3 regions of the Staphylococcus sp. Ze2 genome follow, and region 3 is predicted to be linked to each of the others. Evidence: riboswitches for the same ligand, from Rfam matches in the RefSeq annotation. Region 3 holds a riboswitch; each other region holds the start of a gene.

Region 1 (7,496 bases), 150 kb from region 3:
ACATTCTAAAGAAGAATCATTTTTACATTCTACAAATCAAGTAGCATACCCGAGCGCACACATCACGGATAAAGTTTTCGATTCCAAAGACCTTAAATCACCATTAGACAGAGAGCAAGCCATGTTACAAGGCGTTGTATTAAATGATAGTAGCGTTTCATCCAATCAAACATTCACAGCCAATAAAAATTTATTAGCAGATGCGACATCAACATTTAGCAGCGCTCATAGAGATAAAGATAATCATTTAATCGTTTCTAAAGACAATGGAGGCATAAGTTATCATTTACCTAAATCTATTACCGACAAATACGAAGATATGTATGTCGAAATGGATGTAGAGTTGCTCTCACCTAACAAAGCACATGATGTTAGCGTTAACGAATATAGCCAACAACGCAATGAATTAAGCTACAAATATAGACGCTTTGTTACACCAGTAACCATGCGTGTTAAAGCAAATAAAGATTTAAATATTCAACTATCTAAAGGTGAGTATCGATTTAATATCAAAGGAATTTATGGTGAAGATTATCAAACGTTACGTAACGCTACAAAATCTTTAAATCCAGTCAAAGTTTCTCAACAACGTACTGGCTATACAGTAACTAAGCACAAAGAAGATGAAGGATACATTGTACTTCCTATGGCTTATCGTAATGGTATGAAAGCTTTTTCGGGCAAACAAGAATTGCCTGTCAAACAAGGTAACGGTATTATGACGGTGATTCTTACTGAGAAAGGTCAAGAAACAATCACCTTAAAATATACACCACCGCACACCATACTATTAATCACGCTGTCTCTTTTTGGCGTAATTTCCAGCATTGTCTTCTTATGGTGGTTAAGAAATAAATCTAAAAATAATATACGCGGTAGAAAATATCATTAAAAGTGCCAATACAAAATAAATTTCTTTATTTTGTATTGGCACATCGATATTAAAACATTACTCATTTAGCTAGTATACAAAACGCTACTTTTTAGTAACTATAAGAATATTTACTATCTATATACAGCTTGTGTAGGTCCAAATGGATATTTAGAGATCGTAGTCTCTATTTAAGCTCTATTAATCTCAGTAAAAGTTTCAAGATTTTTATATGTTATACATTGAAATAACTAACCATAATTAAAAATATATTCTGTTTATACTTACATCTTATCCCACAAATGTTAACTAGTACTCTTTGAATAACGAATTACATCTTGTATATTTATGTTCTTCTTTCTCATTGTCAGTAAACAAAAAAAGCGATCCTCATAAAGAGGACCGCTTTTTTTATGCTTATTATGCTGATTAACGAATTTCTTTAATTCTAGCAGCTTTACCACGTAATTCACGTAGGTAGTATAATTTAGCACGACGAACTTTACCACGACGTGGAACTTCAATTTTTTCGATTTTTGGTGTGTGTAATGGGAATGTACGTTCCACACCTACACCTGAAGAAATCTTACGTACAGTGAAAGTTTCTGAAATACCTCCACCACGGCGTTTGATTACTACACCTTCGAATACTTGGATACGTTCACGTGTACCTTCAACAATACGTACGTGCACTCTTAAAGTGTCACCTGGACGGAATGAAGGTAAATCTGTGCGTAATTGCGATTGAGTTACTGCTTCGATTAATTTGTGATTGCTCATTATTTTTCTCTCCTTCAACCTATGTTCTTGCCTTGACAAAATATAGCAGCGGATCATAGTGATTTTTCGTGTGTCGCACACTTAAAATATGTTAGCACATAGTCAGTCTTTTTTCAAATGCTTTTTATATCTTTCTATAATCTCTTTGTCTGCTTGTGACATTGTATCGTAATTCAAAAGATCTGGTCTCTTCGTCCAAGTTCTGATAATTTTCTGCTCATGACGCCACTTTTCAATATTTGCATGATTACCTGACAACAATACATCTGGAACACCCATCCCTTTATATTCACGCGGTCTTGTATATTGAGGGAATTCTAGCAAACCATCTTGAAACGAATCATCTTCGTGTGATTGTTGATTACCTAATACACCAGGAATTAGTCTAACAATTGCATCAGTCATTACCATTGCTGGCAGTTCTCCACCAGTTAATACATAATCCCCCATAGAAATCTCATCCGTTACTAAATGTTCACGAATTCTCTCATCATAACCTTCATAATGACCACAAATAAAAACGATATGCTCTGCTTGACTAAGTTCGTTAGCAATAGCTTGAGTAAATGGACGTCCTTGAGGACACATTAGTATAACTCTTGTATCAGCTGTCTTGTCGATACTATCCATCGCATTAAAAATGGGTTCAGGCTTTAATACCATCCCTTGTCCACCACCAAATGGGTAATCATCTACTTGGTTATGTTTATTTTCTGCAAAATGTCTAAAATCTACAGTATTGACTTGTAACACATCTTTTTCTTGAGCACGCTTCAGTATAGAATGATTTAACACGCCATTAAACATGTCTGGAAATAGAGTTAAATAATCAATCTTCATTAATCTAACAATCCTTCCATTGGGGAGATTTGAATACGTCTACCTTCGACATCAATTTCTTTAACTACGTCTGCAATATAAGGTATTAAATATTCTTTATCTCCTTTAACAACCCAAACATCATTGGCTCCTGTTTCAAAAATTTCTATAACACGACCAATTGGACTATCTTCTTCATCAAAGACCGTACAACCAATAATATCTGAATAATAATATTCATGTTCTCCTAATTCAATTTCCTCATGGTCACGTTCTTGAACTAACGTTTCTCCTTTTAGATGCTCAATATCGTTAATATTATTAATTCCTTCAAATGTTAACATATGCAGTCCTTTATGCATTCTGTACGAGGCAATCGTAAATGTTAATGATTCTTTGTCTTTACGCTCTATCTCAACGGTTTCCCCTGGCTGAAAACGTATATCAGTAAAATCCGAATTAGATTTCACCTTAATTTCTCCTTTAATCCCATGTGTATTTACAATCTTCCCTACTTCAACTTTCATATATGTTCCTCCATAATAATTTGGCTATTTCATTCATATTTGTTTATGTATATTCGCTATTTTATTAGCCTATTATAACACGTAAGTTCAATCACTGTGTCTCATTACATATAAAAAATAAAGCTTCTATAATATGACTTCATTTTTTATTTTTGTTCAACTATATTTGATATTTTTCAATAAAAAAAGAGCACCTCTGGAGGTACTCTTAGAAATATACACAATGTATATTAGGTTAAAAATTATTTTTGGTCATCAAATTTTTTCAAGATACCTTCTCTTGATAAAATGTTATGAACTGTATCAGTTGGTTTCGCACCATCTTTTAACCATTTAAGTGCTAATTCTTCGTCGATTTTAACTTCAGGTGCATTTACATTGTTAGGGTTGTAAGTACCGATTTGTTCGATATTACGACCGTCACGTGGTGCACGAGCATCAGCTGCTACGATACGATAGAATGGATTTCTTTTTGAACCTAAACGTGTTAAACGTAATTTAACTGCCATTTATATTCGCTCCTTTAATTTTCATAGTTTTTATTTTCTACAAGAAATAATAATAACAGTAATCCCCAACTTTGTAAAGAGTTTCTTCTTTACCAATTTCAATATTCTACAAATTTCTTTTCTCCAACTCAAAATGATATCGTATAAAATTTTAAATTATCCTAAACTTGACATTATTCACTAAAAAATATACATTGAAATTAAATTAAATAACGAATGCACTAGGGGTGTTTCTAACTGAGATGAGTCTGACTCAAACCCTTTGAACCTGATCTAGTTTGAACTAGCGGAGGAAAGTGTGAAGTCTAGCATATTTCAAAAACTTTTTGAATCACTACATATATGTTGATATTTCTAATACACAACTTTCTTTCTGAAGGGTTGTGTATTTTTTTTATGGAAAATTAAGGAGTGTATATAATGAACAAAAACGTAATAGTAACTGGCAGTAGTCGTGGATTAGGTGCAACCATAGTAAAAACACTAGCTCAGCATGGCCATAACGTTGTTATAAACTATCATAAAAGTGAAGCCGCTGCACAAAAACTTGTTGATGAAATAGGAACTCGACAAGCAATTGCTTTACAAGCAGATGTGACACAACGAAATGAAATTGACAGGTTAGTTGATGAAGCTACACAATATTTTGGCCAGATAGATGTTGTAATTAATAATGCACTAGTTGGATTTAAATTTGATCCTGTTCAACAAAAAGCATTTGCCGATTTGTCATGGGAAGATTATCAGCAACAAATTGATGGTACATTAAAATCAGCTTTCAATATATGTCAAAGCGTTATACCTCAATTCATCCAAAGACAAAAAGGTAACATCATCTCAATTGGTACTAATCTATTTCAAAATCCTGTCGTCCCTTATCATGAATATACAACAGCTAAAGCTGGATTGATCGGATTTTCACGTAATTTAGCTGCAGAATTAGGACAATATGGTATCACATCAAACATAGTATCTGGTGGTTTGTTAAAAACAACGGATGCAAGTGCAACTACAACAACTGAGGTCTTTGATTTAATTGCTCAAACAACACCACTCAAAAAAGTTACCGTACCACAAGATGTAGCTAATATGGTTGCATATCTCGTATCGGATCAATCTGATGGCATCACAGGGCAGAATTTTACAGTCGACGGCGGCTTAACAATGAATTAATAAGGAGGACTGAGTTATTTATGACACAAACAAAACATCTAAACATCGGTGTACTCATCTATGGATGTGGTCATCATCAAGCTGCATGGCGCATGCCTAATTCAAGCGTTGAACGTATTGGTGATATTACATATTATCAATCGTTAGCAATAATTGCAGAACAAGGGTTATTTGATGCTGTATTTTTCGCTGACAATCAATCGTTTCCTGCCACATCTAAAAGTGATATGCCAGCATTTTGGTTCGATCCTTTAGTTAATTTAACAGCATTATCGCAAGTTACTCAACACGTTGGACTAGTTGCTACAATATCTAGTACATTTTCTAACCCTTTTACAGCCGCTAGACAACTACTGAGCATCGATCACATTAGTCAAGGTCGCGCTGGTTGGAATTTGGTAACTTCGATGACAGATTTAGAAGCTGCAAACCATGGTATGGATCATTTACCTGAACATGAAGAACGCTACAAAAAAGCAGATGAATTCGCTCAAGTGATGAATCAATTACTTGAATCTTGGAGTGTTGATGACTTTTTACATAATAAAGAAGAAAATAGTTTAATTAATAATTCTGCAATCGCCCCTATCAATCACCAAGGTGCACATTTCAATGTTCAAGGACCACTAACAACACCAAGTAGCCCTCAAGGAAAACCAATTGCAATGCAAGCCGGTGCATCGGATCCTGGTATCGAATTGGCAACTAAATACGCAGACGCAGTCTATGCTGTCGCTTGGAATTTTGATCAAGCAAACAATTTTAAAAAGAAATTAAATCAAAAATTAAAACAACAGGGAAAGCCAGAAAATACTTTGAAAGTATTCCCTGGTTTAGTAACATATGTTGGACGATCATATGAAGAAGCATATGCAAAGAAACAACAACTTGATGAATCTTTAGAAGTTGATACAGCTTTAAATCAACTAGAGTTTTTTATTCGCCAAGATTGTCATAATTGGGATTTAGATGAACTTGTTCCATCATTACCACCCGCAGAATCTTTTAATGGTCCTAAAGGACGCTATCAAACTGTGTTAGAAATTATCAAAGATAAAAATCCAACATTACGAGAATTACTAGGCTATTTAAGCGCAGGTGGTGGACATTTAACACTTATCGGTACACCAGAGGACATCGTGGATGAAATGGAACGCTGGTTCGATGAGGGGGTTGCAGATGGTTTTAACTTAATGCCTCCAGTGTTCCCAAATAGTTTACAAGATTTCGTCGATGATATCGTACCTGAATTACAAAAGCGTGGTTTATACCGAACTGAATACGAAGGCAAAACATTTAGGGAAAACATAGGTATTCATTAATAATTTATTTTTATTGGAGTATTCTTTTCAAAACGTTTGTTATAAGCAAAATCGCCGAAATATAAGTGGTTTCATATCATCGACAAATCCTTCAACTTTGTAAGCAGCTTTTTGTGCACGCTTACCACAGACACTGCCTTAGCCTGTATTCTCCCCTTAAGAGTCATGCCAAATCACTACTAAAATAATAGTATAAAGATGATAGTACATATAAATTAAACAGTGGTTATGTGAGATTGTTTTGAATAAATCAATTGATAATAGAACCAACTTTAATCTGAAAGACCGTTCCTATTATGAAAAAATAGCTATAAGAATATAAACAAACTTTAGTTGATAGTTCTGCTAAAGTTTGTCTACGCTCTAAAACCAATACAAAAAAAGTAGTAATCCACGCTTTCGATGTGGATTACTACTTTTTGAATTATTGTTAGATTAAACTTTTTAAGAAACATACTTTAAAATGGTAAATTCATACCATTCATCATATTTTCCATTTGCTTACGCTTACCTTTTTTGCCTTTTCCGCCACCAGAAAATTGTTTCATCATTTTCTTCATGTCGTTAAATTGTTTCATTAGTCTATTTATTTCTTGAACTGAACGGCCAGAACCTTTAGCGATACGTTTTTTACGAGATACATTTAACTTCTCTGGTTCATTACGTTCGCTTGGTGTCATAGACTGAATAATCGCCTTAATATGATCGATTTGTTTTTCGTTCATATTCAATTTATCCATGCCTTTCATCTTGTTCATACCTGGTATCATTTTCATAATATCATCAAGCGGTCCTAGATTTTTAACTTGGTCTAATTGTTCTAAGAAATCTTCTAATGTAAACGATGAAGTACGCATTTTTTTCTCTAAATCTTTCGCTTTATCTTCATCAACATCTTGTTGCGCTTTTTCAATTAAACTTAATACATCTCCCATACCAAGGATACGTGATGCCATACGTTCAGGATGGAATGGTTCTAGACCATCGAGTTTTTCACTCATACCTACAAATTTAATTGGTTTTTGAGTTACGGATCTAATGGATAATGCAGCACCACCACGGGTATCTCCATCTAGTTTCGTCAGTGTTACGCCTGAAACGTCAAGCTGTTCATCGAATGATTGTGCTACATTAACAGCGTCTTGACCTGTCATCGCATCAACAACAAGCATGATCTCATCTGGTTTTGTAATTTCTTTAACGTCTGTCAATTCTTCCATTAAGGCCTCATCGACATGTAAGCGGCCTGCTGTATCAATAATTACAAAATCTAAATGTTCATCTTTAGCATGATTAATAGCATTTTCAACTATTTGTTGTGGCTTTACTTGATCACCTTCACTGTATACTGGTATATCAATTTGTTTACCTACAGTTTGTAATTGATCAATTGCGGCTGGACGGTATATATCTGCTGCAACAAGCAGCGGTTTTTTATTATACTTTTTACGCATTAGCAACGCTAATTTACCTGCAGTTGTTGTTTTACCTGCAC
Region 2 (7,496 bases), 1.1 Mb from region 3:
CATGACGTGAGTTTTTTGAAGTTGGCTTTGACCATGCTCACCAAACTGATGATATCTTACTTGTCGATTATAGCGTTCTATCATAAGAACCCAATACCTTCAGTTGGGCTCGATGCTTGTGCTGTATACTTCACAGGTATTCTTCCTGCTTCATAACTCAATCTTCCAGCACTAATCCCTTTATTCATTGCTTCTGCCATTTTCACAGGATCCGCTGCACTTGATATTGCCGTATTAAGTAAAATACCATCAGCACCTAATTCCATCGCATGACAAGCATCCTTAGGCGAACCAATACCTGCGTCTACGATTACTGGTACATTAACGCGTTCAATAATATAGCGCAAATTTAATGGGTTATTGATTCCTCTTCCCGTGCCAATAGGAGAGGCAAGCGGCATAATTGCATGAACACCTAATTCTTCTAAGCGTTTCGCTAACACAACATCATTGGATATATATGGACAGACTGTATAACCTTTTTCCAACAATACTTTGCATGCTTCATATGTTTCTAATGGGTCTGGCAGTAACGTTTCGTCATCACCAATAACTTCTACCTTAATCATGTCACAAACGCCTGCGTGATCAGCAATTTCTGCTATACGGACTGCTTCTTTAGCTGTCTTAGCCCCTGCAGTGTTTGGAAACGTGATGAATTTCGATAGATCAACTTTTGCTAATGGATTAGGTAAATCTTTGTCATATAAATTCATACGTCTCACTGCAAAAGTTAATACTTCTGTTTCTGATGCTTCAATAGCCTGAGTTTGTACCTTTTCGTTTTCAAATTTTCCTGTACCTAATAATAATCTTGAATTTAATGTAAAGTTGCCTATTTTAAACATATTAACCGCCTCCTACAAATTCTAATAATTCTAAGTTATCTTCATCATTGACTATTCGAGATGTAAATTGTTCTCTCTTAATTAATGTTTCATTGTGCTCTACAATAATGCGTGTTTCATCCAATCCTAATGATTGAATTACTTCTTGTATATTAATTGGCTGTTCAAAGTTAAATACGTCACCATTAATCTTACATTTCATTTATTTCACCTCTGCTAATCTAAAATCATATAATTGTTTTGGCCTATGCCCATTGATAATCCACTGACTTATCAGCTCACCGATTAAAGGTGAAAGTAAAATTCCATTGCGATAATGGCCAGCAATGACAAATAAGTCTTTATTCACTTCATCCATAATAGGATGTTCATTTTGACAATAAGGGCGTATGCCTGACCATTGGTTTATAATTTTCCAATTTTTTAAATCAGGTATATAACGCAAAGCTTGTGACTTAAGCCATGATTTTCCTGAATTAGACACCCCAACTGAGTAGTCATCAAAGTAACTTGTTGCACCGATTAAGTATCTATTCTTTAATTTAGGAACGACGTAACAACCATTTGTCAGGAACATGGTCACATCCAAATTTAAATTAGGTTGTTCTACTAATAGTACTTCTCCTTTTACACCACTAACCGCTTCACAAGGTAAATATTGTTGTAAAAGTCTGCTTGTCCAAGCGCCACCCGTGACAATTAACTTTTCAGTATAATAAGTTTCACTTTGTGTATCCACACGGTAGCCGCCTTTTATAGCTTCAACATGGGTTACAGTTGTTTGGTATATCCTATCTATATGTCGATGTGATAGTGATTTCAATAACGCTTTGGTGTAGTGATTTGCATTGATTTGATGATCTTCAGGCATATAAAGACCCTTTGTATGCTTTGAAGTAATCGCTCCTTTGGACATGTGCTGAACATCAGTCGAGCTAAGACGTTCTACAGATGTAAAATGTTGTCTTAAAAATTGATATTGCTGTTCAATCTTTTTATTCTCATAATGATTAGCAGCCAATTTTATTAACCCACTATTTAAATACTCAATATCCACGCCAACCTCTTCCAACAAACTATCTCTCAGAGGTTCAAACATCTTTTGAGAAGTTGTTGCTAAACTAAACAGAGCACTGTTTTCGGTGAATTCATTTTGTGCGCCTAACATTCCACCCGCTTTATAAGATGCATGCTTACCTGCTTCATCTCTATCTATCACAGCTATATTCGCAAAAGACTGACTTAACCCACGTGCGATTGACATGCCCATGACTCCTGATCCAATAATAATGACATCATACATGTCCATCCCACACTTCCTTCATATTCATGAGTTTTTGTTTCGAATATTGATTAAAAATAGAAATACCGGCTATTCCTGAAAATCCACTAGGTAAGGAGGGCATAGTATGTTGATTAATACCTCCAATTGCAATAATCGGAATATCAATTTGTAACGCTCCTTCAACCTCCGACTTTGCTCTAGGTGTCTGCTGAGGTTTAGAAGGTGTCTCAAATACGTGTCCAAACAACACAAAGTCTATCCCTAAATACTTAGCATTAGCAACACCATCTTTATGATGCGTAGACATACTCACTTGTATATCGGGATAATTAGCTTGTACCTCCTCAATATGAGGGTCATTTTCTCTAAAATGAATTGCCGACAAGTCACATTGTATGATTACGTTGATATCGCTATGAATAATAATCTTATCCTTAGAAAATCCATTTTTTATTATTTCATGAACCCACTGAATTACTTCTTCAGTAGTCATTGGAGTTCTAATTAATAAATAATCTATAACTCCTTCGATTTCACAGTAATGCTTAATATGTGATTCAGATAAATCTTGATATGGTGTAATAGCAACAAACAATATAATCACTCCAAATAAAAAAACGTTATTTTTCCTGGTGGAAAAATAACGTTATATGATTACTTCTATCATAGAAAACGCCACTTTCCTACGCCAGTGCGAACTGGATCAGGTTCTAGGAATCCCTCAGTTATTACTTCGGTCTCAGCCTTTATCAAAGGCACTTCCAGTGGTTTCTATCTATTAAATTTTCAAATTAAATATTCATTTCACACGTTTTAGCGATTACTTACAATCTAACTTATAATGATTCACATTTCAAGTCTCACTTTGACATTCGTACCACATGTACCTAATATCAGCTAGCATAAGTATGTATTGTCTTACTTATAAAGACAACTCTAACAAACGTGCTGTTATAGGTCGGGTCTGACGATAGACTTCTTGATATACTTCAAAATATTTAACATAGCGTTCATGATGGGCTTTATTTGGATAAAAGGTTCTATCATAGATAATAAATTGATCAACTATCTTTTCTACGCTTTTATACCAATTCAATCCTATAATAGCTAGCATCGCAGCCCCCATGCAAGGCCCTTCTTCATATTTTAATTTACTGACTTTCGTATTAAAAATATCAGCTTGTAATTGTAACCAAAAATCATTTTTCGCACCACCACCGATTGATGTAATATGCGTTATGTCCTTCCCCTTTTCACGTAGATGTACCAATGTTTCATACAATGAGTATGTAATACCTTCAATTACTGATCTGGCTATATCTGCATTTGTATGTAACGTACTTAACCCAATAAAGCTACCTCTAATTTGCGAATCGCCATGTGGTGTACGCTCACCTGAGAGATATGGTGCAAATAACAAACCTTCACTGCCAATTGTAGATTCACTTGCTAAGCTTAAAATTTGATTGAAAGTTAAATTAGGGAACACATGATTTTTTAACCAATTCAAACTATCTCCAGCAGCAAGCGTCACACCCATTACATATGATTTATTCTCTACAACATGATTGAAATAGTGTAAATTATGGTGATACGCCTTCCCTTCATCTGCTTCACAAGTTAATAACGTGCCAGACGTACCAATACTACATAATGTATCATTGGATTTGATAACACCCGCACCAAGTGCGCCACATGCATTATCACCACCACCCGCAAAAACCGCTACATACTCTTTTAATCCTAATGATTTAGCTAAGCTACTTTCTAAATATCCAATAAAATCTCCAGATGATACGAGTGTTGGATAAATATCACCGATACCAAATTTTGAACCAATTGTCTTCGACCAATTTTTTTGTTTTGGATCTAGTAATAGTGTGCTTGAAGCATCTGAATATTCCATATTTATTTTGCCAGTTAGCCTAAACTGCACATAATCTTTTGGTAATAAGAATGTTGCTATTTTGTTCCAATTGTTAGGTTCATTATCTTTTATCCACAGTAATTTCGTTAGTGTAAAACCTTCTAACACTGGATTTGATAACACATAATTACCAAAGTGCTGTTCTATTGTTGCACATTGACGTGTAGATCGAGTATCATTCCATAAAATCGCATTTCGAATCGGCTTATTATCGCTATCTAATGCCACTAAACTATGCATTTGACCAGATAATGATAAGCCACGAATAAAGATATCATTCAACGAATCGTTACTTAATATTTGTCTAATACATGATTTTGTTGCTTCAAACCATTCGTCTGGTTGTTGCTCATTGTATCCGGATTGAAGTTGTATAATATCAAGCTCTTCGCTAACCTTAGCTAGAACTTCTCCTTCTTTATTTACGGAAATAACTTTAACTGAACTTGTTCCTACATCTATCCCTAACACTGCTTCATTCAATATCATCGATTCCTTTTGTTAGATTTTAAATATTCAACAACTGTATCATATTGAAATAACTTTCAAAATTCCAATAATATGATATTACAATGAATCTGAAGTTAGAATAATATTTTTGATATATAAATGACGATGACTACGGTTATTGCGCTCAGTAATGTTGATAAAAAGACTAATTCTGCTGCAAGCTCAGGATAGTTATCATATTCCTGGGCAATAACTGAACTGTTAACAGACGTAGGCATGGCTGAAGTAATAAATAACGCTTGTGCTATGATACCTTCAAGCCCCATCAGTTTGATAATTACAAGGGCTATTACCGGTCCAACAATCAGCCTAACAAATATAAACACATATGAACTTGACCATTTAAAACTAAATTTAATATTAGCAATTTGAGCACCTAATAATATTAAAGCAATTGCAATCATTGCATCTGCAATATAGTTTGCGGGCGTCCATATAAACTTAGGTATGGTAACGTTACCATAATTTAAAATAATGGCGAATATCAAAGCATATAAAACAGGCATCTTAAAGTAACCCAACATTGCCTTGATTTTCCCAATATGTACAGCTTGTATTGAAAATATGCCATATGAAAAAGTAAATATATTTTGCAAGGAAAGTACAATGACTTGAACAGACATAGCTAAAGGATCTCCTTTAAATACTAAATCATTTACTGGAACACCGTAATTGCCTGAATTAAAGAATAATATGCTATTCGTTAAAGTTGTCGCTTCACCTTTATCCTTTGTACCAAAATATGTCAATAACTTACCAATACCGTAAAGAATAATTATGTATATGATAAAGAATAATACGATATACAATAATAATTTGATTTCAAAATTTGTCTTATAAAATTTCACAAATATGAATCCAGGAACAAATATGTATATGTTTAATTTTGCTAATGTTTTTAAATCTAATGAAAACTTTTTCTGCAATATATATCCTATTATAATCATAATAAAAATAGGCAACAATACAGTCTCTAAAATAATCAACATTTCGTGCATTTTAATTTTGCCCCCTTTGCCTAATTCCACTAACTTTTTTATACTTATGAAATAATGAGAAATTTACATAAGTACCCCCTTTGAAAAAATCAATCACACATATTTTATGCTAAAACTCTCTGCATATGAGCTATCGAAGCAATTTCTTTTATATAATGCAAAATCTGAATATGCCCCAAAGACTGTTAAGCTTTGTTTCACGTTAAACAACTTGTCTCTGTATTAGTAAATCCAATTTTGCTTATTAATTTATATTAATAAACTTATTTTTTCTTCCCTTTTTTCTTGTTGTTTTTCTTTTCTTCTAAAATTGACATCACTATGAAGCCGACAAGTAATATGGGTGTAAGAACTGCAACCATTATTAACATTTATTTCACCTCATTATTTGGTATTTTTGAAAATAAATTTTAAGAATAGATAACAAATCAAATAGTATCCTTTAATATTAATTTACACCTTTTAAACATCTTCCTCAATAAAACAATTTAGTTTATTTAAGAAAGCAAAATAACACCCGAGAATGACTATAAAAAATAGTTTTTAATAATATATACAATCTATAGTTTATGTATATGAATTAATGTCTCAAGGAATTGAACATGAATCTTTTGATTAGTGATAATTTACATCTACTCCATTTTCAATATATATAATAAGAGGCCCGAGATATACTAATATCTCGGACCTTTCAAACAATTTTGCAAATACTAATTTACTATATTAAATCTTGTTATAGTGTTACTTAGTTTCTTTCGTATTTTCTTTTTTACGACTTCTCCAAACTATTAGTGAACCAATAGATGCTAATAAAGCTCCAAATAGTGTTGTATCTTTAGTTGCTTCTTCACCAGTATTAGGTAAAGTTTTAGCATCAATTTTCTCATCTACTTTACTTGGTGACAACACCTTCACATTATTAGATTTGCCTCTCTTAGTATTATCACTATTAATGTTAAGTTTAGTAGTGTTGGTACTTTCATTATTTGCAGTACTCATATGAGTACCTTTCATATCATTTGATGCATCATTAGATGTATCAGCTTTACTGTTTAATGTTTTTTGAGGATTACTACTTAAAGCAGGTGATTTTTGTAATGTATCCTTATTTTTATTAATATCATCTTTGCCTTGCATATTATGTGAGTTAGACTGTCCATTGTTACTATTCACACTAACAGATGGAACTACAATGCCCTCTAATCTATTCAGACGATTTTGTAGTGCCTCTTTAACATCATTTGGTATTGCGTCAACAAGTTTTTGTGCTTCGGCTTTCTTACTTTGTGCTATTGCTGCTAATTTTTCTAAGTCTGCTTTTTCTGATGCTGTGATTAATCCATCTTGTTGGTACTCGACTAATTTTGTTTTCGCGGCTTGATCCGCTGCTTCGGCTTCAGACACTTTACTTTCTGCTTGAGCTTTTGCTTGGTCTACATCGTCTGCTATACCGTTGCCATCGGCATCATTTACTGCTGGCACTTGGATACCTGTTAAGTTATTTAGACGTGTTACTAAGTCGTTCTTTAATCCATCTGGCAATGCATCCACTAATCCTTGCGCTTCCGCTTTCTTACTTTGTGCTGTCGCCGCCAAACTATCTAAGTCTGTTTTCTCTGATGCTGTGATTAATCCATCTTGTTGGTACTCTGTTAATTTTGTTTTCGCGGCTTGATCCGCTGCTTCAGCTTCAGTCACTTTGTTTTCTGCTCGAGCTTTCGCTTGGTCTATATCATCTGCGATACCATTGCCGTCGGCATCATTTACTTCTGGTATAGAAATAGTTGGCAAACTATCTATTCTGTTTTGGAACGGTGCTTTTTTGCTATCAGGTAATAAATTAATTTTATCTTGAGCTTCAGCTTTTTTATTATTTGCGCTATTTACTAATTCAGTTAACGTATTATTTTCATTATTACTAAATATTC
Region 3 (7,496 bases):
TACGTCCTTCATATTTAATTAATTGCATCATTGATTCGAGTAATGATGTTTTTCCAGAGCCATTTGCGCCTGTAATTGTAATCCATTCTCCAGTACCTACATTTAATTGAGATATATTAACAAGATTTCGCTTACCACGTTTTATAGTTACATTATCAAATTCAAGGTCTAAGTTTGAGCTACCACTATTGAAATGCATAGTTGGTGGGGCATATTGCCATGCGTTCGGGTGCCAAACACCATATTCTGTTAACAAATCTTCATGTTCATTCAAGATTTCCTCGGGCGTGTTATCGGCAATGATGTCACCCTCATAATTTAATAAGATGACACGATCCATATGTTGCCATATATGATTCACTTTGTGTTCGACAATAATAACTGTTTGATCTTGCCACAGGGCTTTGATTTTACCCCATAATTCTGCAGTAGATTCAACATCTAACATTGCGGTAGGTTCATCTAAAAATAAGGTGTTCGATTGTTGTAATATCGTTTCGGCAATTGCTAGTTTCTGCTTCATACCACCGCTTAGCTGATTAATGTATTGGTTTTTATCAACTTTTAAATCGACGGCTTTTAATGCGTTATCTATACGTTCATCCATTTCGTGGCGAGGAATTTGTTGATTTTCTAAAACAAAAGCTAATTCTTCGTCAACTTTAGGCATACAAAATTGACTATCTGGATCTTGGAATATAACACTACTAGAATCATCGATAATCAATTCATCATATTTGATAGGTAAATCAATAAGGTTTGGTACAATGCCACTTAATACATTTAACAAAGTGCTTTTGCCAGAACCTGATGGACCTAGTAAAAGTACTTTTTCGTTTTCGTTGATTTGAAGTGATAAATTATCAAATATCTTTCTCTTACCGTTTGGATATTTTAATCGTAAATTTTTTGTAGCTATCAACGTGATTGCTCCTTATAAATTATCATAGTCACTTGCTGAAGCAGGTCTAAACAATTTGGTTACGCCCGTTTGATCCAATGCTTTTACAATATAGTAGGAAATTAGGCCGGCAACGACGATACCACTTATAAGTCTGAAGCCAATATATAACGTTAGATTCCAACCTGCAATTTCACCTAAATAACCATAAGCAAAGTCTAAAGGTAATGTTGAAATAGAAGCTAAGAGTCCAGCGAGCATTGCAATCATTGCTGAACGAGATTTATATTTGAAAATAGCAAATACAATTTCACAGGCTACACCTTGTAATAAGGCATAGACCATAGTTGCTATATCAAAACGGCCCATGACAATAGTTTCACCGGCACCAGCAGCAAATTCAGCTAAAATTGCAATACCAGCTTTAGGAATAATTAGGTATGCAACGATAGCAGCCATGAACCAAGCACCATATGTTAATTCTTCAAAATGTAATCCTGTAACTTGTAACGCTTTATACACAAAATTCCATATGTTGTAAATAACTGCAAAAACAACAGCAATTAATACAGTCACTAGAATTTCTGAAAGCTTTAATCCTTTTGACATTAAAACGCCTCCTAATATAAAAAACGCACAACCTTCTAGAAAGTTGCGCGTTAAAATATAGGCATACAAATACCTGAAAATAGGTGATTAGTACACTTTCCTACGCTAGTTTCATCTAGATCAGGTTCAAAGGGTTTGAGGGTATACCTCATCTCAGTCACAAAACACCCCTAGTGCGAATGATAATTTTAAATTTAACTATAATGTATGACTTTTGTGGGATAATGTCAAGACTGTCCATTAAATTTAATATATAATGTATGTACTTTACTGCCATTAGAGCTAATAATTCTATCATTTAATCAAGGTGCTCATATAAGACGAAGATGAGCTATTATATTAATACACATCTTATCGCATTGCATTTTAATATATAATGTTTTCATCTAGAAATATTGTTTTAAAGCATATCATATCTATACTAATGAAATGACATTGAAAAATCACATAAGAAGGTGAGGGTAGAGCATAATTATGCTCTACCCTCACTTGTCGAATTTACATTTATATTTTAAAGCACGTGATACTTATATTATTGAAACATTTAGTCTAATGAATCTTGTACATTCTTTTTAGTTTCTTCTGTACTATCATCAGCTTTTTCTTTCTTATCTTTTAATTTATCTTCCGCTTCTTTTGCTTGTTCTGCGGCTTTTTTGTTTAATTCTTCTTTACTCATAGATTAAACACTCCTTTTAAACTATATGGCTTGTATAATATATACATACCACAACATAAAAAAATCAAACAAAACTAGTGATTTAAATTTTAGTCTTAGTTATAATCAATTTATTGTTTAAATGTATGATATAAGTGGAAAGTTGACTATACATCGATTTATATCATACTATGGACGTATTTATTAAATTCTTAAAGACAAGAACTAAATGTTAATATATAATAACTTTTGAGGTGAATGGTATGTCTTTTTTGAAGAAACACGCTGAGATATTGTATAGTTATATTATAGGCATCGTTTCGCTTTTCACAGGTCTCATCATTTTAATTAATTTACCTTTAATTGATAAATTAAATAACAAGGGTAAAATTGACTTACATATTCATAATGTATGGGATTTTATAAACGCATTCTTTGGTGAAATAATTAGAGTAATAAGCAATTATATTGGGAATTTCCCAGTAATTAGTGCCATTATAATCATTTTATTCGGTATTGGTGTTATTTTGCTTGGTTTCACTCTATTTAGAACAACAAGATACGACTATGATATTTCAATATTCTTTTTAGTTGTTGGTATATTGTTCTTTATTATCACGTTAATATTAATGACTCAAGTTTATAGCTTCTTTGCTATTATTTTCGTAATACCATTTGTAATTCACATTGGTTACATCGTTTATAAGGATGAGTTAAATACAGATCATAGAAAATACCATTATCTTTGGATTATTTTCAGTTATGGTATTAGTTATTTACTCACGCAAATTGTGCTATACGGAAGAATTGATAGTGATGAAATTATACCGATTGATATTTTAAGTGTGAACACATTTTTCATAATCATGTGGTTACTAGGTCAAATGTCAATTTGGAACTTTTTATTCTTAAGAAGATCCCTTCCACTAACTAAGCAAGAACTTGGTGAAGAAGAACCGGAATTATCTAGAACAAGTAAAGGCACAGTAACAAATCAAACGAAAGAAACGTGGAAAAACATACAAGATAAAACGACAGAATTTACTAGGAAGACACGTAGAAGTGTAGATATTCAAAAAGCAAGAGATAAAAAAGATAAATTCATTACGAAGTGGAAAGAAAAAATTGATATTCAAGAGGATGATATTCCTAATTGGATGAAAATACCAAAATGGGTAAAATCAGCGTATGTAGAATTATTTTGTGGCGCAGTCCTATTGTTTTTTACTTTAATTGAATTTAACAATAGAAATTCATTGTTTGTGTCTGGCAATTGGGAGATTTCTCAAACACAATACGTAATTGAGTGGATAACATTGCTGCTGTTAATGTTTATCATCATTATTTATATATTAACGACATTAACAAATTTCTTGAAAGATAGATTTTACTATTTACAACTATTCATGGTCAGTTTATTATTTTTCAAATTACTAACTGAATTTGTGAATATTATGGTACATGGCTTATTACTATCAATTTTCATAACACCAATATTACTAATTATGTTAATTGCTATTGTAGTAGCTTTTGTAATGAAATTACGTGAACCAAGTAAATATTAATGCACTAGGACATTGAAGCAGATAAGACGAAGCGTTAAATCTTATTGAATAAATAAGATGATATCGACTGACTCTGGTAATAGTGACTATTAAAGAATCAAGTTTGTGACAAATGAGCATACTTTTCAATTTTAGTCAGATTTTTCCAATATAATCTTTAAAAGGCTGAGACATATATTAGTTGTCTCGGCCTTTAATATTTACTAACAATAATGTAGTTATTTAAAGATAATTGATGTTACCATAAGGTTGAGATGATAGAATAAGTAAGCGAAGAAAAATTATAAATATAAAAAGCAGAAAGGCTGACATAATTTTATGAAAACTGCCACATTAAATAGAGGTAAAGAAACAAAGTATTTAAATGAATATCCACTTATAGATGAAGATGATATTTACTCACATGACCATTTAAAAGAAGGAGATTTATTTTATTTAGTTAATAATCAGGAACAATATATTGCTACTGCATATGTTGGTAAACAACATAAAGGAATCGGATGGGTTTTAAGTTATGATAAAAATGAAGTGATTAACACGCAATTTTTTGAAAGACTATTTGAAACAGCAAAATCTGAAAGAACGTATTTTTATAATATCGACGGAACAAACGCTTTTAGAGTCTTTAATGGTGAAGGAGATGGCGTTGGCGGTCTGACAATAGACAACTACGATGGACATTTCTTAATTCAATGGTATTCAAAAGGGATTTATAAATTCCGTTATAATGTACTGTCAGCCTTAAAAGCGGTCTTTCCTTACACTTCAGTATATGAAAAAATGCGTTTTAAAGATGCAGAAATCGAAGGTGGCTTTGTTGATGGTGAAGCACCAGAATTTCCAATTGTAATTGAAGAGAACTTTACTTTTTATAATGTACACTTAGACGATGGGCCGATGACTGGCATCTTTTTAGATCAGAAAGAAGTACGTAAAAAATTAAAAGACCAATACGCAGAAAATAAAGAAATATTAAATGTTTTTAGTTATACGGGTGCATTTTCAGTCGTTGCAGCAGAAAAAGCTGAAATGACAACAAGTGTAGATTTAGCAAACCGTTCTCGTGCGTTAACTGAAGAAAACTTAGGGTTAAATAGTATCGATCCTAAATCGCAATATATTTATGTAATGGATACATTTGATTTTTATAATTATGCACGTCGTCATGATTTATTTTATGACACAATTGTTATAGATCCTCCAAGTTTTTCTAGAAATAAGAAAAAAACGTTTTCTGTACAAAAAGATTACGATAAATTAATTTTAGGTGCGCTAGATATACTTGGACCAGACGGCACGTTATTATTGTGTACAAATAATAGTGCATTTTCATTAAAAGCATTTAAAAATGTAGTGAATACAACATTAAAAGCTGAAAATGTAGATTATGAAATTGTTGATGTAATGGGCTTGCCTAAAGACTTTAAAACACATCCTCATTATAAACCTTCTAAATATTTAAAAGCTATTTTTGTAAAAATAAAGTAAAACTTTGAAAAAAGGGTATTATTTTTAATGTGAATGAATTTACTTAAGGAGTGAACGAGATGAGCTTTAAAAATAAAATAACAAATAAATTTACAAATAAAGTAGGCAATAAAGTATTAAAAATTGAAGATATTAAACAAAAAAGTAGTATACCTACAACTAATATTGAAATTGAGGAACGCCGTGAAAGAGCACAAGCACTTGTTAGAAAAAAATCAGTTTTATCTTCGAGTGTGAGTATTGTACCAATTCCAGGTTTAGACTTTGGTGTAGATATTAAACTCATGAGAGATATAATTGAAGATGTAAACAAGATTTATGGTCTTGACCATAAACAAGTTAATAATATGGGAGACGATATGAAAGAACGTGTTTTTGCAGCGGCTGCCATTCAAGGAAGTCAATTTATAGGTAAAAAAGTATCTAATGCAATATTGAAAGTAGTTATTCGAGATGTAGCAAAACGAGTAGCGGCTAAACAAACTAAATGGTTTCCTATTCTTGGCCAAGCAATCTCTGCTTCAATAAGCTATTACTTCATGAAGAAAATAGGGGAAGAACACATTCAAAAATGTGAAAAAGTTGTGAAAACACTTGTTTAGAACTATAGCGTTTTCACAAAATGATTAAAATTCGTTGAATATTGTCATATCATGGGTGCAACGAATTGAATTTATATGTATAATTTGGTAATGTTATTATATAAAACTATGCTAGGTTTTATAATAAACTAACGATTCTAACTATACGAAGGAGATATCATATTATGGAACAAAAATCATATGTAATTATTGACGAAACAGGTATCCACGCTCGTCCAGCGACAATGCTTGTTCAAACAGCTTCAAAATTCGACTCAGATATTCAATTAGAATATAATGGTAAAAAAGTTAACTTGAAATCAATCATGGGTGTTATGAGTTTAGGTGTAGGTAAAGATGCTGAAATCACTATCTACGCTGATGGTAGCGATGAAACTGACGCAATCGAAGCAATTACAGATATCTTATCTAAAGAAGGATTAACTAAATAATTATGTCTAATCATATTAATGGCATAGCTGCATCTGATGGTGTAGCTATTGCTAAAGCATATTTATTAGTTGAACCTGATCTTTCATTTGATAATGAAAAAGTAACGGATATCGACGCTGAAATTGCTAAGTTTAATCATGCTATCGAAACATCTAAAGTTGAATTAACTAAGATTAGAAATAATGCAGAAGAGAATTTAGGTGCCGATAAGGCAGCGATTTTTGATGCACATTTATTAGTTTTAGATGATCCTGAATTAATTCAACCGATTGAAGATAAAATTAAAAACGAACAAGTTAACGCACCAACTGCATTATCTGATGTAACTGGACAATTTATCACAATATTCGAATCAATGGATAATGAATACATGAAAGAGCGTGCTGCTGATATTAGAGACGTTTCCAAACGTGTATTAGCACACATCTTAGGTGTAGAATTACCGAATCCTAGTATGATTGATGAAAGCGTTGTTATAATCGGAAACGATTTAACACCTTCAGATACTGCTCAATTAAACAAAGAATTTGTACAAGGATTTGTTACAAATATTGGTGGTAGAACATCACATTCTGCAATTATGAGTCGTTCATTAGAAATTGCTGCAGTTGTAGGCACTAAATCAATTACTAAAGAAGTAAAACAAGGCGATATGATTATCGTTGATGGTTTAACTGGTGAAGTAATTATTGACCCAACTGAAGACGAAGTTATAGCGTACCAAAATAAACGTGAGCGTTTCTTTGAAGATAAGCAAGCGTTACAACAATTACGTGATGAACCTTCAACAACAGCTGATGGAACGCATGTAGAGCTTGCTGCTAACATAGGTACACCAGATGACTTAAAAGGTGTTATCGAAAATGGCGCAGAAGGTATTGGATTATACCGTACTGAGTTCTTATATATGGGTAGAGATGAAATGCCAACTGAAGATGAACAATTTGAGGCTTATAAAAAAGTGTTGGAAACAATGGAAGATAAGCGTGTTGTTGTACGTACTTTAGATATTGGTGGCGACAAAGAGTTACCATATTTAAACTTACCTGAAGAAATGAATCCATTCTTAGGATATCGTGCAATTCGTTTATGCTTAGATCAACCTGATATTTTCAGACCACAATTAAGAGCATTATTACGTGCATCTACTTACGGTAGATTAAATATCATGTTCCCAATGGTTGCCACAATTAAAGAGTTTCGAGATGCAAAAGCATTATTATTGGAAGAAAAAGAGAATT

Evidence for each region. A riboswitch is a leader RNA that binds a small molecule or an ion and turns the genes downstream of it on or off. The one in region 3 is predicted to bind thiamine pyrophosphate.
Region 1: another riboswitch for thiamine pyrophosphate. It lies ahead of ACM591_RS09545 (3-oxoacyl-ACP reductase); the one in region 3 lies ahead of ACM591_RS10275 (ECF transporter S component).
Region 2: another riboswitch for thiamine pyrophosphate. It lies ahead of ACM591_RS02000 (thiamine phosphate synthase); the one in region 3 lies ahead of ACM591_RS10275 (ECF transporter S component).

The regions. Positions count from the first base shown of each region.
Region 1 covers NZ_CP183486.1:2,026,204-2,033,699, forward strand. The annotation lists gene ACM591_RS09520 (YfhO family protein) at 1-892, shown strand, start outside; gene rplS (50S ribosomal protein L19) at 1,301-1,651, opposite strand; gene trmD (tRNA (guanosine(37)-N1)-methyltransferase TrmD) at 1,754-2,491, opposite strand; gene rimM (ribosome maturation factor RimM) at 2,491-2,997, opposite strand; gene rpsP (30S ribosomal protein S16) at 3,240-3,506, opposite strand; TPP riboswitch at 3,720-3,818, shown strand; gene ACM591_RS09545 (3-oxoacyl-ACP reductase) at 3,927-4,679, shown strand; gene ACM591_RS09550 (LLM class flavin-dependent oxidoreductase) at 4,700-6,001, shown strand; gene ffh (signal recognition particle protein) at 6,460-7,496, opposite strand, start outside.
Region 2 covers NZ_CP183486.1:474,571-482,066, reverse strand. The annotation lists gene ACM591_RS02020 (ThiF family adenylyltransferase) at 1-81, opposite strand, end outside; gene ACM591_RS02015 (thiazole synthase) at 81-848, opposite strand; gene thiS (sulfur carrier protein ThiS) at 850-1,050, opposite strand; gene ACM591_RS02005 (NAD(P)/FAD-dependent oxidoreductase) at 1,051-2,157, opposite strand; gene ACM591_RS02000 (thiamine phosphate synthase) at 2,144-2,737, opposite strand; TPP riboswitch at 2,797-2,906, opposite strand; gene xylB (xylulokinase) at 3,056-4,543, opposite strand; gene ACM591_RS01990 (AEC family transporter) at 4,645-5,568, opposite strand; gene ACM591_RS01985 (GA-like domain-containing protein) at 6,310-7,496, opposite strand, start outside.
Region 3 covers NZ_CP183486.1:2,179,114-2,186,609, reverse strand. The annotation lists gene ACM591_RS10280 (ABC transporter ATP-binding protein) at 1-922, opposite strand, end outside; gene ACM591_RS10275 (ECF transporter S component) at 935-1,510, opposite strand; TPP riboswitch at 1,591-1,692, opposite strand; gene graF (glycopeptide resistance-associated protein GraF) at 2,055-2,189, opposite strand; gene auxA (lipoteichoic acid stability factor AuxA) at 2,432-3,733, shown strand; gene ACM591_RS10260 (class I SAM-dependent rRNA methyltransferase) at 4,052-5,221, shown strand; gene ACM591_RS10255 (hypothetical protein) at 5,281-5,823, shown strand; gene ACM591_RS10250 (phosphocarrier protein HPr) at 5,988-6,254, shown strand; gene ptsP (phosphoenolpyruvate--protein phosphotransferase) at 6,257-7,496, shown strand, end outside.